DNA from 2 places in the Streptosporangium sp. NPDC002721 genome. Region 1 is predicted to be linked to the other one. Evidence: riboswitches for the same ligand, from Rfam matches in the RefSeq annotation. Region 1 holds a riboswitch; the other holds the start of a gene.
The links. Region 1 has a riboswitch for glycine ahead of gcvT (glycine cleavage system aminomethyltransferase GcvT). Riboswitches for the same ligand answer to the same signal wherever they lie in the genome.
Positions count from the first base shown of each region.

Region 2: another riboswitch for glycine. It lies ahead of gcvP (aminomethyl-transferring glycine dehydrogenase); the one in region 1 lies ahead of gcvT (glycine cleavage system aminomethyltransferase GcvT).

Region 1 is NZ_JBIAQI010000039.1:57,161-64,544, reverse strand. It holds gene ACFYWM_RS39645 (L-serine ammonia-lyase) at 1-487, opposite strand, end outside; gene gcvH (glycine cleavage system protein GcvH) at 560-952, opposite strand; gene gcvT (glycine cleavage system aminomethyltransferase GcvT) at 949-2,040, opposite strand; glycine riboswitch at 2,081-2,165, opposite strand; glycine riboswitch at 2,168-2,266, opposite strand; gene ACFYWM_RS39630 (gamma-glutamyl-gamma-aminobutyrate hydrolase family protein) at 2,434-3,129, opposite strand; gene ACFYWM_RS39625 (LacI family DNA-binding transcriptional regulator) at 3,461-4,480, shown strand; gene ACFYWM_RS39620 (3-oxoacyl-ACP reductase) at 4,526-5,290, opposite strand; gene ACFYWM_RS39615 (aldehyde dehydrogenase family protein) at 5,296-6,642, opposite strand; gene ACFYWM_RS39610 (glutamine synthetase family protein) at 6,645-7,384, opposite strand, start outside.
Region 2 is NZ_JBIAQI010000005.1:343,145-350,528, forward strand. It holds gene gcvP (aminomethyl-transferring glycine dehydrogenase) at 1-2,428, opposite strand, end outside; glycine riboswitch at 2,611-2,703, opposite strand; gene ACFYWM_RS09195 (MerR family transcriptional regulator) at 2,719-3,339, opposite strand; gene ACFYWM_RS09200 (bifunctional nuclease family protein) at 3,484-3,954, opposite strand; gene ACFYWM_RS09205 (MerR family transcriptional regulator) at 4,034-4,711, opposite strand; gene ACFYWM_RS09210 (FHA domain-containing protein) at 4,711-5,223, opposite strand; gene ACFYWM_RS09215 (sugar phosphate nucleotidyltransferase) at 5,688-7,384, opposite strand, start outside.

The DNA.
Region 1 (7,384 bases):
GGTCGGCGCCGGTGGCGTTCTCGTCGACGACGAAGCCGCCGCCCACCGAGTAGTAGACCTTCTCGCGGATCGTCTCGCCCGACTCGGACAGCGCGGTGAATCGCATGCCGTTGGGGTGACCGGGGAGCGAGATCTTGCGTTCGAAGACGAGATCCTCGCCGATGACGAAGGGGATCTCGCGGGAGCCGTACAGGGAGAGGGTGCCGGACCCGCGCATGGCGGCCAGCCGCTCGTCGACGGTGTCGACGTCGACCAGCTCGGGCTTCTCCCCGGACAGGCCGAGCAGCACGGCCTTGTCGCTGCCGTGGCCCTTGCCGGTCAGGCCCAGCGAGCCGTACAGAATGGCGCTCACCCGGGCGGTCTTCTCCAGCAGCCCGTCCTGGTGGAGGCCGCGGGCGAACTTGTGGGCGGCGGCCATCGGGCCGCCGGTGTGCGAGCTGGACGGGCCGATTCCGATCTTGAAGAGATCGAAGACGCTGATCGTCATCTGAATCCTTCCAGCGTGGACGGCCACGCGCGCCCTCCGGACGCGCGTGGCCGTGACGCGAGGGGGAGAGGCTTAGGACTCACCCGAGGTGAGCGCGGCGTACTCCTCCGGCGACAGCAGGTCGTCGGCGGAGCCCTCAAGGCGTACGCGGAACAGCCAGCCGTCGGCGTAGGGGTCGTTGTTGACCAGCGAGGGGTCGTCCACGACGGCCTGGTTGACCTCGACGACCTCGCCGGAGACCGGCGCGAAGATGTCGCTCACCGACTTGGTCGACTCGACCTCGCCGACCGCGTCACCGGCGGTGATCGTCGAACCGACCTCGGGGAGGATCTGCACGAAGACCACGTCGCCCAGCGCCTCGGCGGCGTAGGCGGTGATCCCGACGGTGAGGGTCAGGCCGTCATCGATGCCGGAGATCCACTCGTGTTCCTTGGTGTAGTGCAGTTCCTCGGGAATGCTGCTCATTTTTTCCTCCTGTAGAAAGGCAGCGCGACGACCTCGACCGGCTCGTGGCTGCCCCTGATGTCGACGGCCAGTCCTGACGACAGGCCGTTGTCCACGTAGGCCATCGCGATGGGCTTACCCAGAGACTGGGAGGGCGCCCCGCTGGTGACCTCGCCGACGACCGTGCCGTCACCGGCGACCACCACCGAATACCCGTGCCGGGGCACCCTGCGGCCGGTCGCGATCAGACCGACCAGGCGGCGGGACGGCGGGACGTCCTCGCGTGATTCGAGGGCGGCCCGGCCGACGAAGTCGCCCGGCTTGTCAAACCTCACCACACGGCCCAGCCCGGCGTCGAACGGGGTCAGCGCGGACGACAGCTCGTTGCCGTACAGCGGCATCCCGGCCTCCAGGCGGAGGGTGTCGCGGGCGGACAGGCCCGCGGGGATCAGGCCGTGCGGCGCGCCCGCCTCGGTGAGGGCGGTCCAGATCGCCTCGGCGTCCCCGGCGGCGACGAACAGCTCGAAGCCGTCCTCGCCGGTGTAGCCGGTACGGGCGATGAGAGCCTCGCGGCCCGCGACGACGGCGGGCAGGCCGGCGTAGTACTTGAGCCCGTCGAGGTCGGCGTCGGTGAGCGTGCCCAGGATCTCCGCGGAGCGCGGGCCCTGGATCGCGACCAGCGCGTACCGCTCGGAGCGGTCGTCCACCGCGGCGTCGAAGTCCTTGGCGCGGCCGGTCAGCTCGGCGGCCACCCGCGGGTAGTTGGAGGCGTTGGCGACGACCATGAACTCGGCGGGGGCGAGGCGGTAGACGATCAGGTCGTCCAGCACGCCGCCCTCGGCGTCGACGATCATCGTGTAGCGGGCACGGCCGGGCTCCAGCGCGGAGAGGTGCCCGACCAGCGCGTAGTCGAGGGCCTCGGCGGCCTGCGGCCCGGTCACGAAGATCTCGCCCATGTGGGAGAGGTCGAACAGGCCGGCCGCCTGGCGGACCGCGTTGTGCTCGGCCGACTCGCTGCCGTAGCGGAGCGGCATCAGCCAGCCCGCGAAGTCGGTCAGCGTCGCGCCGAGGGACTCGTGCACGCCGCGCAGCGGCGTAGGTCGGGACATGTGCGCACCTCAGACAAGGGACAGATGAGAGCATCCTCCCCCTCTGTCGTGGGTGCCTGAGAGTTTCATCCGGGTTTTACCGGACTTTCACCTTCGGCGAGGCCGTGGGACCTGCTTTCCAGAGGCACCTACCCGCACGGTCCTTTGCCTTGAGAGGTTCGCGGGGAGGGCTTGCTCCTTCAGGGGTCCTGGCCTGGGTGTCAGGACGCTCTCCCGCACGGGATTCATCGGTGTCACCGGCCAGCCTAACCGCCCGCACGGGCCGAGCGAAATCCCCCGCGCCCATCGGGGAGGCCGTCTGCGGCCTGCGGGTCCTCCGCCCGCGAGGCCCGGGGTGTCCCGGGGCGGGGTCAGGGGGCGGAGTGCCGGACCAGCGCCTCGAACAGGGCGGGGTCAGGGGGCGGAGTGCCGGACCAGCGCCTCGAACAGGGCCGACTCGTCGTCGGTCTCGGGGTGCCACTGGACGGCGACGGCGAAGGGGTGGTCGTCCACCTCCACGGCCTCGATCGCGCCGTCCTCGGCGTGGGCGGTCACGGTCAGGCCCTCGGCGAGCCGGTCGAGGGCCTGGTGGTGGTAGTGGGCCACGTCCACGGTCTCGGTCCCGAAGATCTTCGAGACCCGGCTGCCGGGGGCGAACCACACCGGCATCCTGCCGTAGCGGCCGGGGGCCGGGGCGTGCCCCGGGTGGCCGACCACGTCGGGCAGGTGCTGGTGGAGGGTGCCGCCCAGCGCGACGTTCAGGATCTGCATGCCCCGGCAGACGCCCAGGAAGGGCAGGCCCCGCTCCAGCGCCGCCCGGACCAGCCCCAGCTCCGCGTCGTCGCGGAACGGCCGGACGTGGCCGGTCCGCTCGTGCGGCTCCTGGCCGTACCGCTCCGGGCCGACGTCCCCGCCGCCGGCCAGGATCAGCCCGTCCAGGCGCTCCACCAGCGTCGCGGGGTCGCCCGCCGGGGGCAGGATCACCGGCTGCCCGCCCGCGCGGGCCACGTGGTCGACGTAGTCGTAGGGCAGGAGGGCGGCGGTCGTCTCCCAGACGGTGAAGCGCGCGGGCTCGACGTAGCAGGTGACACCGATGACGGGACGGGACATGATCTCCTGTTTCGCCGTGCTTCCACCGATGTCCTGGCGCCGTGGGCCCGTCCCGGTGCTCCTCCCGCACGTTACCGGCCGCGGCGGGCCGGCGTGCCGCCGGGGTGCGGGCGACGTCGCGGCACGGGGCGAGGATTAAGTGGTTAAGCGAGCCCGCCGCCGGGGAGCGGGTGCGGCCGTCGCTCCCGGTGTGGCCGGGTGCGTGGATGTCCGGCCGTGACCGCTGCTCACGGCGGGTGGCCTGTCGCCGTGGGGATCATGAAGGATCGGGGCGGGCATAGTAAAGTACGCGGCGGAAACATGTCGGATAACCGGTTCAGGTGGGGGTCTCGTGAAGCGACCGACGATCGCCGACATCGCTCGTCGCGCGGGGGTGTCCAAGGTCGCGGTCTCCTACGCGCTGAACGACCGCCCGGGCGTGTCGGAGGCGAGAAGGAACACCATCAAGGCCATCGCCAGGGAGATCGGCTGGCAGCCCAACAGCGCCGCGCGCGCGCTCAACGGGGCGCGGGCCCGCGCCGTCGGCCTGACCGTGTGCCGCCCGGCGCGGGTGCTGGGGATGGAGCCGTTCTTCATGGAGTTGATCAGCGGCATCGAGAGCGAGCTGTCGGCCCGCTCCTACGCCCTGCTCCTGCAGGTGGTGGCCGACCATCAGCAGGAGACGGAGGTCTACCGCAGGTGGTGGGGGGAGGGCCGCGTCGACGGCGTCATCCTGGTCGACCTGCGCTTCGACGACCCGCGCGTCCCCGAGATCGAGGAGCTGGCCCTGCCGGCCGTGGTGATCGGCCATCCGTCGGGAGCCGGTTCGCTCGCCCCCGTCTGGTCCGACGACGGCGCGGCCGTGCGGGAGACGGTGGAGTATCTCGCCGCGCTCGGCCACCGCAGGATCGCCAGGGTCGCCGGGCTGCCCGCGCTGGTGCACACCGTCCTGCGCGACCGGGCCTTCACCGCCGCGTGCGACGGGCTCGGCCTGGACGGTCACTCCATCGTGCACACCGACTACACCGGCGAGGAGGGCGCGCGGGCCACGCGGCGGCTGGTCAGCGCCGCGAACCGGCCGACGGCGATCGTCTACGACAACGACATCATGGCCGTCGCCGGGCTCTCGGTCGCGCAGGAGATGCGGCTGGAGGTGCCCGCGGACCTGTCCCTCGTGGCGTGGGACGACTCGCCCCTCTCCCAGGTGGTGCGACCGGCCCTCACCGCCCTCGGCCGGGACATCCCCCACTACGGGGCGCAGGCCGCGCGGAGCCTGCTGGCGCTGATCGCCGGCGAGCACGTCACCGGCGTCCAGACCGAGACGGCCAGGCTCACCCCGCGCGGCAGCACGGGCGCGCCGGGCCACCGGTGACGTACGGCACGAGGTGTTGAGGGCGGGGTGTTGAGGGCGGGGTGCTCAGAACGGGGTGACGTACGCGCCGGAGATGCCGCCGTCCACCAGGAACTCCGAGCCGGTGATGAAGCTGGCGTCGTCGGAGGCGAGGAACGCCACCGCCGCGGCGATCTCGGACGCCTCGGCGAAGCGGCCCACCGGGATGTGCACCAGGCGGCGCTGCGCCCGCTCGGGGTCCTTGGCGAACAACTCCTGCAGCAGCGGCGTGTTCACCGGCCCCGGGCACAGCGCGTTCACCCGGATGCCCTCGCGGGCGAACTGCACGCCCAGCTCACGCGACATGGCCAGCACCCCGCCCTTGGACGCGGTGTAGGAGATCTGGCTGGTCGCCGAGCCCATCACGGCCACGAACGACGCGGTGTTGATGATCGAACCCTTGCCCTGCCGCCGCATGTACGGGATGGCGTGCTTGCAGCACAAATAGACCGAGGTGAGGTTGACCTCCTGGACCCGGCGCCAGGCGTCGATGCCGGTCTCCAGGATCGAGTCGTCGTCCGGCGGCGAGATGCCCGCGTTGTTGAACGCGATGTCCACGCTGCCGTAGGTGTCGAACGCGGCCTGGAACGCGCGGGCGACGTCGTCCTCGCTGGTCACGTCGGCGCGCACGAACAGCCCGCCGACCTCGTCGGCGGCCGCCGGACCGGTCGTCTCGTCCAGGTCCACGCACACGACGCGAGCGCCCTCCTCGGCGAACCGGCGCGCGGTGGCCAGGCCGATCCCGCTTCCGGCGCCGGTGATGACGGCGACCCGGTCCTGCAAACGCAGCATCGCTACTACTCCTCGGAAATGAAGACGTTCTTGATCTCGGTGAACGCGGACAGGGCGTCGGGCCCCAGCTCGCGGCCCAGGCCCGACTGCTTGAAACCGCCGAACGGGGTCCAGTAGCGGACGCTCGAATGCGAGTTGACGCTGAGGTTGCCCGCCTCGACCGCCCTGGCCACCCGCAGCGCCCGTCCGACGTCGCGGGTCCAGATGGACCCGCTCAGGCCGTACGGGGTGTCGTTGGCGATGCGCACGGCGTCCGCCTCGTCGTCGAACGGCACCACCGACACCACCGGCCCGAAGATCTCCTCGGTGAACGCCCGGTCGTCCGCCGAGCCGGGCGTCAGCACCGTCGGCGGGAACCAGAACCCCGGCCCCGGCGGGCACGTGCCCTGCAGGTGGGGCGGCTCGGTGACGAAGGAGGCGACCCGCTCCCGGTGCTCGGCGCTGATCAGCGGGCCCATCTCGGTGGCCTCGTCGCGGGGGTCGCCGACCCTGACACCCAGCACCGCCTCCCCGAACCGCGCCAGGAACTCCTCGTGGACCGAGCGCTCGACCAGGATCCGGGACCGCGCGCAGCAGTCCTGGCCCGCGTTGTCGAACACCGCGTACGGCGCGGTCGCCGCCGCTTTCTCCAGGTCGGCGTCGGCGAAGACCACGTTGGCGCTCTTGCCGCCCAGCTCCAGGGTGAGCCGCTTGATTTGCCCGGCGCAGGTGGCGGCGATCTCCTTGCCGACCTCGGTCGAGCCGGTGAACACGATCTTCGCCACGCCGGGGTGCCCGGCCAGCCGGGCGCCCGCCACCTCCCCGGCCCCCGGCAGGACCTGGAACACCCCCTCGGGCAGGCCGGCGGCCAGGGCGAGCTCGGCCACCCGCAGGGCGGTGAGCGGCGTCCACTCGGCGGGCTTGACGATCACGGTGTTGCCCGCGGCCAGCGCCGGGGCCAGCCCCCAGGTCATGATGACCATCGGGAAGTTCCACGGCACGATCACGCCGACGACGCCCAGCGGCTCCCTGAAGGTGACGTCCAGCCCGCCGGGCACCGGGATCTGCAGGCCGTGGTTGCGCTCGGGCGCCCCGGCGTAGAAGTCGAGCACGTCGGCGACGTTGCCCGCCTCCCAGCGGGCGTTGCCGATCGTGTGCCCGGAGTTGGCGACCTCCAGCAGGGCCAGTTCCTCGGCGTGCTCGCGCACCAGCGAGGCGAAACGGCGCAGCAGCCGGGCCCGGTCTCCCGGGCCGACGTTCCGCCACGTCGCGAAGGCCCGCCTGGCACGCTCCACGGCCCGGTCGGTCTCGGCGGCGTCCGCCATCTCGACCTCGGCGACGACCTCTTCCGTCGCCGGGTTGACGATCTTCACATTCACATCCGTTCGAATCCGCGGAAGAGCTCCCAGTCGGTCACCGCCGCGTCGAAGGCGGCCAGCTCGACCCGGGCGTTGTTCGCGTAGTGCGCCACGACGTCCGCGCCGAAGGCGGCCGTCGCGAACGCGGAGCCCTCCCAGAGCTCCAGCGCGTCCCGCAGCGTGGTCGGCACGGTCTCCGCGCCCGATGAGTAGGCGTTCCCCGTGAACGCCTCCTCAAGCGGCACCTCATTCTCGATGCCGTGCAGCCCGGCCGCGACGAGCGCCGAGACCGCGAGGTAGGGGTTGACGTCGCCGCCCGGCACCCGGTTCTCGATCCGCAGCGAGGGGCCGTGGCCGACCAGGCGCAGCGCGCACGTCCTGTTGTCCACGCCCCACTTGACCGCGGTGGGGGCGAAGCTGCCCGGCACGTACCGCTTGTAGGAGTTGATGTTGGGCGCGTACAGCAGGGTCAGCTCGCGCATCAGCGCGATCTGCCCGGCGATGAAGTGCTCTCCCGTCGCCGACAGCCCGTGCGGCCCGGAACCGGCCATCACCGGCTCTCCGCCCGCGTCCCTGAGCGAGATGTGGATGTGGCAGGAGTTGCCCTCGCGCTGGTTCGGCTTGGCCATGAAGGTGATCGCCATACCCTCCTGGGAGGCGATCTCCTTGGCGCCGTTCTTGTAGATCGAGTGGTTGTCGCAGCTGGACAGGGCCTCGCCGAAGCGGAAGGCGATCTCGTGCTGGCCGAGGTTGCACT
Region 2 (7,384 bases), on a different contig from region 1:
GCAGGTCCACGATGCACTCGTGGGCGACGAGGCCGCCCCGGCCGGTGTAGAGGACCGGGTAGTGGGGGCTGAGCCTGCGGGCCAGGTAGTTGGCCGACAGGATGGCCTGCTCGGTGGCCGCCTTCAAGCCGTCGGCGCCCATCATCCGGATGTAGGCCCAGGAGATGGGCAGGATGCCCGCGGAGCCGTACGGGGCCGCCGAGACCGGGCCGACCGCGGTGCCCTCGCGCAGCGGGTGGCCGGGCAGGTACTCGGCCAGGTGGGCGCGGACCGCGACCGGGCCGACGCCGGGGCCGCCGCCGCCGTGCGGGATGCAGAAGGTCTTGTGCAGGTTCAGGTGGGAGACGTCCGCCCCGAACTCCCCCGGCCTGGCCAGGCCGACCAGCGCGTTGAGGTTGGCGCCGTCGACGTAGACCTGCCCGCCGGCCTCGTGCACCAGCTCGCAGATCCGGACGATCGTCTCCTCGTACACGCCGTGCGTGGACGGGTAGGTCACCATGATCGCGGCAAGCCGCTCGCGGTGCTTGTCGATCTTCGCGACGAGGTCGTCGACGTCCACGTTGCCCTGGTCGTCACAGGCGACCACCGCCACCCGCATGCCCGCCATGACGGCGCTCGCGGCGTTGGTGCCGTGCGCGGAGGAGGGGATCAGGCAGACGTCGCGGTCCGAGTCCCCGCGCGCGGTGTGGTAGGCGCGGATCGCCAGGAGCCCGGCGAACTCGCCCTGGGAGCCGGCGTTCGGCTGGAGCGACACGGCGTCGTAGCCGGTGACCTCGGCCAGCCAGCGCTCCAGCTCCCCGATCAGCTCGATGTAGCCGGCGGCCTGGTCCTCGGGCGCGTAGGGGTGCAGCCCGGCGAACTCCGGCCAGGTGATCGGCTCCATCTCGGTGGTCGCGTTGAGCTTCATGGTGCAGGAGCCCAGCGGGATCATCGACCGGTCGAGCGCGATGTCCTTGTCCTGGAGCCTGCGCAGGTAGCGCAGCATGGCCGTCTCGGAGCGGTGGCTGTGGAAGACCGGGTGGGTCAGGTAGTCGCTGGTGCGCGCCAGCGCGGCGGGCAGCGCGTCGTGCGCGGCGGCGTCGAGGTCGGCGAGCACGGCGCCGCTCACCTCGAAGGCGGCCAGGACCTGCTCCAGGTGCAGGAGCTCGGTCCTCTCGTCGCAGGTGACGCCCACGTGGTCGGCGTCGACCAGGCGCAGGTTCACCCCGTTGTCGCGGGCCGCGGCGACGACCGCCCCGGCCCGGCCGGGCACCCGGGCGAGCACGGTGTCGAAGAAGGTGTCGTGCACCACCTCCACGCCGCCCTGGCGCAGGCCCTCGGCGAGTACGACGGCGTGCCGGTGGGTGCGCCGGCCGATCCTGCGCAGGCCCTCGGGACCGTGGTAGACGGCGTACATGCCGGCGATCACGGCGAGCAGCACCTGAGCGGTGCAGATGTTGCTGGTGGCCTTCTCCCGGCGGATGTGCTGCTCGCGGGTCTGCAGCGCGAGCCGGTACGCGGGGCGCCGGTCGGCGTCCTGGGAGACGCCCACCAGGCGGCCCGGCAGCTGGCGCTGGAGGCCGTCGCGGACCGCCATGTAGGCGGCGTGCGGCCCGCCGAAGCCGAGGGGGACGCCGAAGCGCTGGGAGGAGCCGACCGCGATGTCGGCGCCGAGCTCGCCGGGCGCGGCCAGGACGGTGAGGGCCAGCAGGTCGGCGGCGGCGACCACCTGGGCGCCGCGCGCGTGGGCGGCGTCGGCGATCGCGCGGAAGTCGCGGATCCTGCCGCTGGCGCCGGGGTACTGCACGAGCACCCCGAAGCACTCGGGCAGCTCGGCGGTGAAGTCGCTCTCGACCAGCTCGATGCCGAGCGGCTCGGCGCGGGTGCGCAGCACCGCCTTGGTCTGCGGCAGCGCGTCGGCGTCCACCACGAACACCTTCGAGGGGCTGCGGCCCGCGCGGCGGGCCAGGGTCATCGCCTCGGCGGCGGCGGTGGCCTCGTCCAGCAGGGAGGCCCCGGCCACGTCGAGGGCGGTCAGGTCGGAGACGACGGTCTGGAAGTTGATCAGGGCCTCCAGGCGGCCCTGGGAGATCTCCGGCTGGTAGGGCGTGTACGCGGTGTACCAGCCCGGGTTCTCCAGGAGGTTGCGGCGGATGACGCCCGGGGTGATCGTGTCGTGGTACCCCAGGCCGATCATCGAGGTGAGCACGGTGTTGCGCCCGGCGAGGACGCGCAGCTCGGCGAGGGTCTCGGACTCCCCGGCCGCCGGGGGCAGGCTCAGCCGCCCGGAGGAGCGGATCGCCTCGGGTACGGCCACCGCGACCAGGTCGGCGACGGAGGCGAATCCGACCGCCTCCAGCATGCGGGCCTGGCCGGCGTCGTCCGGTCCTATGTGGCGGGTCGCGAACGGGGGGGAGCCGAGTTCGCTGAGCGATGACAGGTCGGTCATTGGTGGAGCCTCCCGGGACGGGGTGGAGACCGGCGCTGGGCGCGGGCGTATGCCTGGTCTCCCCCTCTGTCATCACGACCGTCGTCGCGGGTCGTGACCTGAGAGCTTCACCTGCCCCATATGAGGCGGCTTGCACCGTCGGTGAGGCGCGCCTGGCGAGCGCGCCTGCTTTCCAGAGTTGCCTCGTCCGTGCGGTACCGGGTGCCTGAGAGATTCCGGGGAGGTTGCTCCTTCGGCGCCCCGATCGCGGTCGGGGTCTCTCCCGCACAGGGTCAGTGGCAAGTCCGAGTTTACCCGGTTCGTCGTGCTCTGCGACGGCGGGCCAGCTCATCGGCCTGATGATCTCCTAAAGGGCCCTCGCTCGACTCCGCGCGTTCGCCGGGCAGATCGGCCAGGGAGCCCTCCACCTCCTGCCACACCCGTCCCAGGGCTATCCCGAAGACTCCCTGCCCGCCCTGGAGCAGGTCGATGACCTCGTCGGGCGAGGTGCACTCGTAGACGCTCACCCCGTCGCTCATGAGGGTGATGCCGGCCAGGTCGTTGACGCCCCTGTCGCGCAGGTGCTGCACGGCGATGCGGATCTGCTGGAGGGAGACGCCGGTGTCGAGGAGCCGCTTGACGACCTTGAGGACCAGGATGTCGCGAAAGCCGTACAGCCGCTGGGAGCCGGAACCGTGGGCGGCCCGGACGGTGGGCTCGACCAGGCCGGTGCGCGCCCAGTAGTCGAGCTGCCGGTAGGTGATGCCGGCCGCGGAACAGGCCGTGGGGCCCCGGTATCCGATGTCGGAGGGCACCTTCACCGGTTGCCCGTCGAACAGCAGACCCTCTTCACCCGCGCGCTGACGTGCCGACTGGCGCCGTTCCGGGTCATCCTGGTCGGCGTTTCTACCCTCGCCGCTGCTGACCGCCACGCGGACCTCCGGCTTTCTCTCATCCCACGGCCTGATCTGGGGGTTTACGCACGACCGCGGGTTTCACTTGCACCGTAGGACTGGGGCCAAGTCCAGTCAACGACCCCACCCGGCGCGTCGTGAAGCGTAAATGCACCGAAATTCCTACCCCGCGCGGCCGAAGTCCTCGGGCGTGATCGTGTCAAGGAACTCCCTGAACTTCTCCACCTCGTCCTCCTGGTCGTCGGGGATGATCACCCCGGCCTCCCGGACCACGTCCTCACTCGCGAAGATACGTGCGCCGGTGCGAAGTGCCAAGGCGATCGAGTCGGAGGGACGCGCGCTCACCTCGACCCCGTTGGAGAACACGAGGTCCGCGAAGAAGATGCCGTCGCGCAGGGCGACGATGTTGACCGTGCTCAGCCGGACTCCCAGCCCATCGAGCACGTCGCGGAACAGGTCATGGGTGAGCGGCCGGGGTGGTGGTTCCTCGGCCTGGGCCATGGCTATCGCCGTGGCTTCCGTCATGCCGATCCAGATAGGTAGGTAACGCTCCCCATGTGTCTCTTTCAGCAAGACGATCGGCTGGTTGGAGGGCATCTCTACTCGAACGCCCACGACCTCCATCTGCAACACGGGCTGCTCCGTCTTCGCTGGATTCCGACCGGTTTGTTCAACGTAACACTCGTGGGGGTACGAGTGCCTGGTCAGGTTCTCACCGGCCCAGGGCCCCACGAACGCCGGAACGCAGCAGAGAGGCGTGCAATTCCAGCAGCAGGCCGGAGATCTCCCTCGCCGTCTCGTCGGCCTGGTCGATGGCGCCGGGCCCGCGGCGGCGCAGGAGCGGGGCGACGGCCTGCTCGACCAGCCCGGCCTCGCGCTCCGCGGCGGCCTTGACGGCCCTCAGGTGGCGGGCCCGCAGGCCGAAGGCGGCCAGGGCCCCGACGCTGCGGGCCACGGCCAGCGCCTCGGCGTCGTAGTAGCGGGCCACGGCGGCCAGCAGGCCGTAGTCCTCCAGCTCGGCGAGGGTCTCCTCGTCGAGCTCGGCGGCGGCGAGCAGCTCCTCCCGGGTGAGCCTGACCTCGGGGGGAGCGTCGTCGGGGACGGCACGCGGCCGGGCGGCCGGCCGCTCCTCGCGGTCGGCCGCCTCCAGATGATCCTTGATCACGCGTAGCGGCAGGTAGCGGTCACGCTGCTCGCTGAGGATGTAACGGAGCCGCTCGACGTCGGCGTAGCTGAACTTGCGGTAACCGGAGGGACTGCGCTCCGGCTCGATAAGCCCCTCGCCCTCCAGGAAACGAATCTTGGAGATGCTGACATCGGGGAACTCGCCCTGCAGGAGAGCGAGCACCTCCCCGATGCTCATGTGCGCACGAGCGGCCTGCGAGCTCATCATCCTCCAGCGGCGCCGCGGGTGAGGAAGACGAGGCGGAACTTGCCGATCTGCACCTCGTCCCCGCCGTACAGCGGGACCTCCTCGATGCGCTCGCGGTTCACGTACGTGCCGTTCAGGCTGCCGACGTCGCGGACGGTGAACACCCCGCCGCCGCGCCGGTAGAACTCCACGTGGCGGCGCGAGACCGTGATGTCGTCGAGGAAGATGTCGCTCTCGGGGTGACGGCCCACGGTGGTGAGGTCGCTGTCGAGCAGGAACCGGCTGCCGGCATTGGGGCCGCGCATCGCGACCAGCAGCGCCGTGCCCGGGGGCAACTGCTCGACTGCCTGCCGTTCGGCGAGAAGCGTCTCACCTGTCTCCGCCTCGTAGGCCTCGATCCCGGAGAGGGAGATCGTCGATGTGCTGTCTCCGGGGGTCTCGGCTTTGGTAAGCGGCGACCCGCATCGTGAACAGAAACGGGCATCCTCAGGGTTGGCATGACCGCACTGCGTGCAGTAGACGCTCGGCATCGATCGGCTCGGCCTCCTACCGCGAAGACGCGGCAACGGTGCTCAGTGATGCGCGCCTCGCTTCTTCGCTTCTCAAGTGTTTTCTCGGACTGCGAATGCCGCAACATACAGTGATGAGGCGCGAAGGTCAAGGTTGACGCTGAACCGCGGGTACGGTCGGTGACAAAGTTACAGTGGGGCACTGTCCCCGGTCCATGGTGCCGCGCTGTGTTTGTGGCAACCGCTCGGCCCGGAGCCCCCGCCGGGGCCCTTTCCCGCGCGCCTTCCGGCCCCGTTCACGCCCTCCCGCGCCCCGGGGGACCGCCGCGCTCTCCCGGTCGCGGCCGGTCCGCCGGCTCCCGTGCCCCGAGGCGCCGTTCGCCCCCTCACGCCTCCGGCGTGCCGGTCCGGGGCCGGGCCGGGGGTCAGGCTGTGGGGCGGGGCGGGGGTCGGGCTGAGGGTCGGGCCGGGGGCGGGGCGGGCCGTCAGCCGCCCGCGGCCTCCTCGACCACCCGTGCCCAGTGCTCGATCAGGGTCTGCGCGGAGTCGACGTCGAACCCCTCGGCCCACAGGTGGGTGACCGCCTCCGTCGGGTCGGGCAGCACCAGGGTCCAGCTGCCGTCCTCGGCGACGACCCGTACCCCGTCGGTGGTGTCGATGCGGTAGTGCTCGGCGGCCTCGATGACCGAGCGCATCACCGCGCCCTTGGCCGCCCAGGGGGTCGGCACGGTCCGGCGCAGCAGCTTGGCCTCGGGGATCCTGGCGTCGATCTGGCTGAGCGAGAGCCGGGTCCTGGCGACCAGGCCCAGCAGGCGCAGGAACACCGCCAGGCCGTCCACCGTGGGCCCGAACTCGGGCACGATGAAGCCGCCGCGCCCGTCGGCCGCGAAGATCATCTCCGGCCCCCTGGCGGCGGCGGTGAGCGCGTCGATCGCGGTGGAGGTCCACTCGGCCTGGACGCCGTGGAACCTGCAGACCTGCTCGGCCACCCGGGTGGTGGTGACCGGCAGCGCCACCCTGCCGCCGCGCCGCTCGGCGGCGACCAGGTCGAGCACCACCAGCAGGGCGCGCTCCTCGCTGATCAGCTGGCCCATCTCGTCCACCAGCGCGACCCGCTCCCCCACCGGGTCGAAGCGCACCCCGAAGGCCGCCCTGGAGGAGCTGACGAGCTCCGACAGGCGTTGCAGGTCGCGGCGGCGCTCGGCGAGGGTCTCGGTGGGCGAGGCGTCGTCCAGCCGGTTGTTGACGGTCAGCACGTCCACCCCGACCCGGCCCAGCAGGCTGGGCAGCACCAGCGAGGAGGTGCCTCCGGCGCAGTCGACCACGACCTTCATGTCGGCGTCGCGCACCCCGCTGATGTCGATCAGGCGCAGCAGCTCGTGCGTGTAGTCCTCCACCGCGCGGGCGGGGAAGCTCAGCTCGGCGATCTCCCCGGGGAAGGCGCGGCGGAACTCCTGCCGGGAGAAGACCCGGTCCAGCTTGCGCTGGGCCGCCGGGGACAGGTCCGCGCCGTGCTCGTCCATGAAGACGATGTCGACGCTCTGCGGGTCGCCGGGGGTGGTGCGCAGCGCGATGCCGCCGACGGCGTTCTCCCTGGCGGTGTGGAAGCGGGCCACCGGCAGCGGGGACGCCTCCAGGTCGAGCACCTTGATCGCGCTGGCGTTCAGGGCGCTGATCACGGCCCGCTTCAGCGCCCGCGCCGCGCGGGAGGAGTCGCGGGAGGTGATGACCGAGGCGCCCTTCTTCAGGGTGGTGGCGTAGGCGCTGGCCAGCCGTACGCACAGCTCGGGGGTGATCTCGACGTTGACCAGCCCCGAGACCCCGCGGGGGCCGAACAGGTTGCGCTGGGCGCGCGGCTCCCAGATGACGCTGTTGTTGATCACCGCCCCGGCCTCGATGGTCTTGAACGGGTAGATCTTGACGCCGGAGGAGATGTACGCCTCGGCCTCGATGATGCACTCGTCGCCGACGACGGCGCCCTCCTCGACCCTGGCGCCGGTCATCAGGTCGGTGTTCTTGCCGACCACGCAGCCGCGCAGGTGGGCGCTGGGCCCGACGTAGACGTTGTCGTGGACGACCGCGCGGTGCAGGAAGGCCCCCTCCCTGACCACCGCGTTGCTGCCCAGCACGGTGTACTCGCGCAGCTCGGCCCCCGCCTCGATCTTGGCGTAGTCGCCGACGT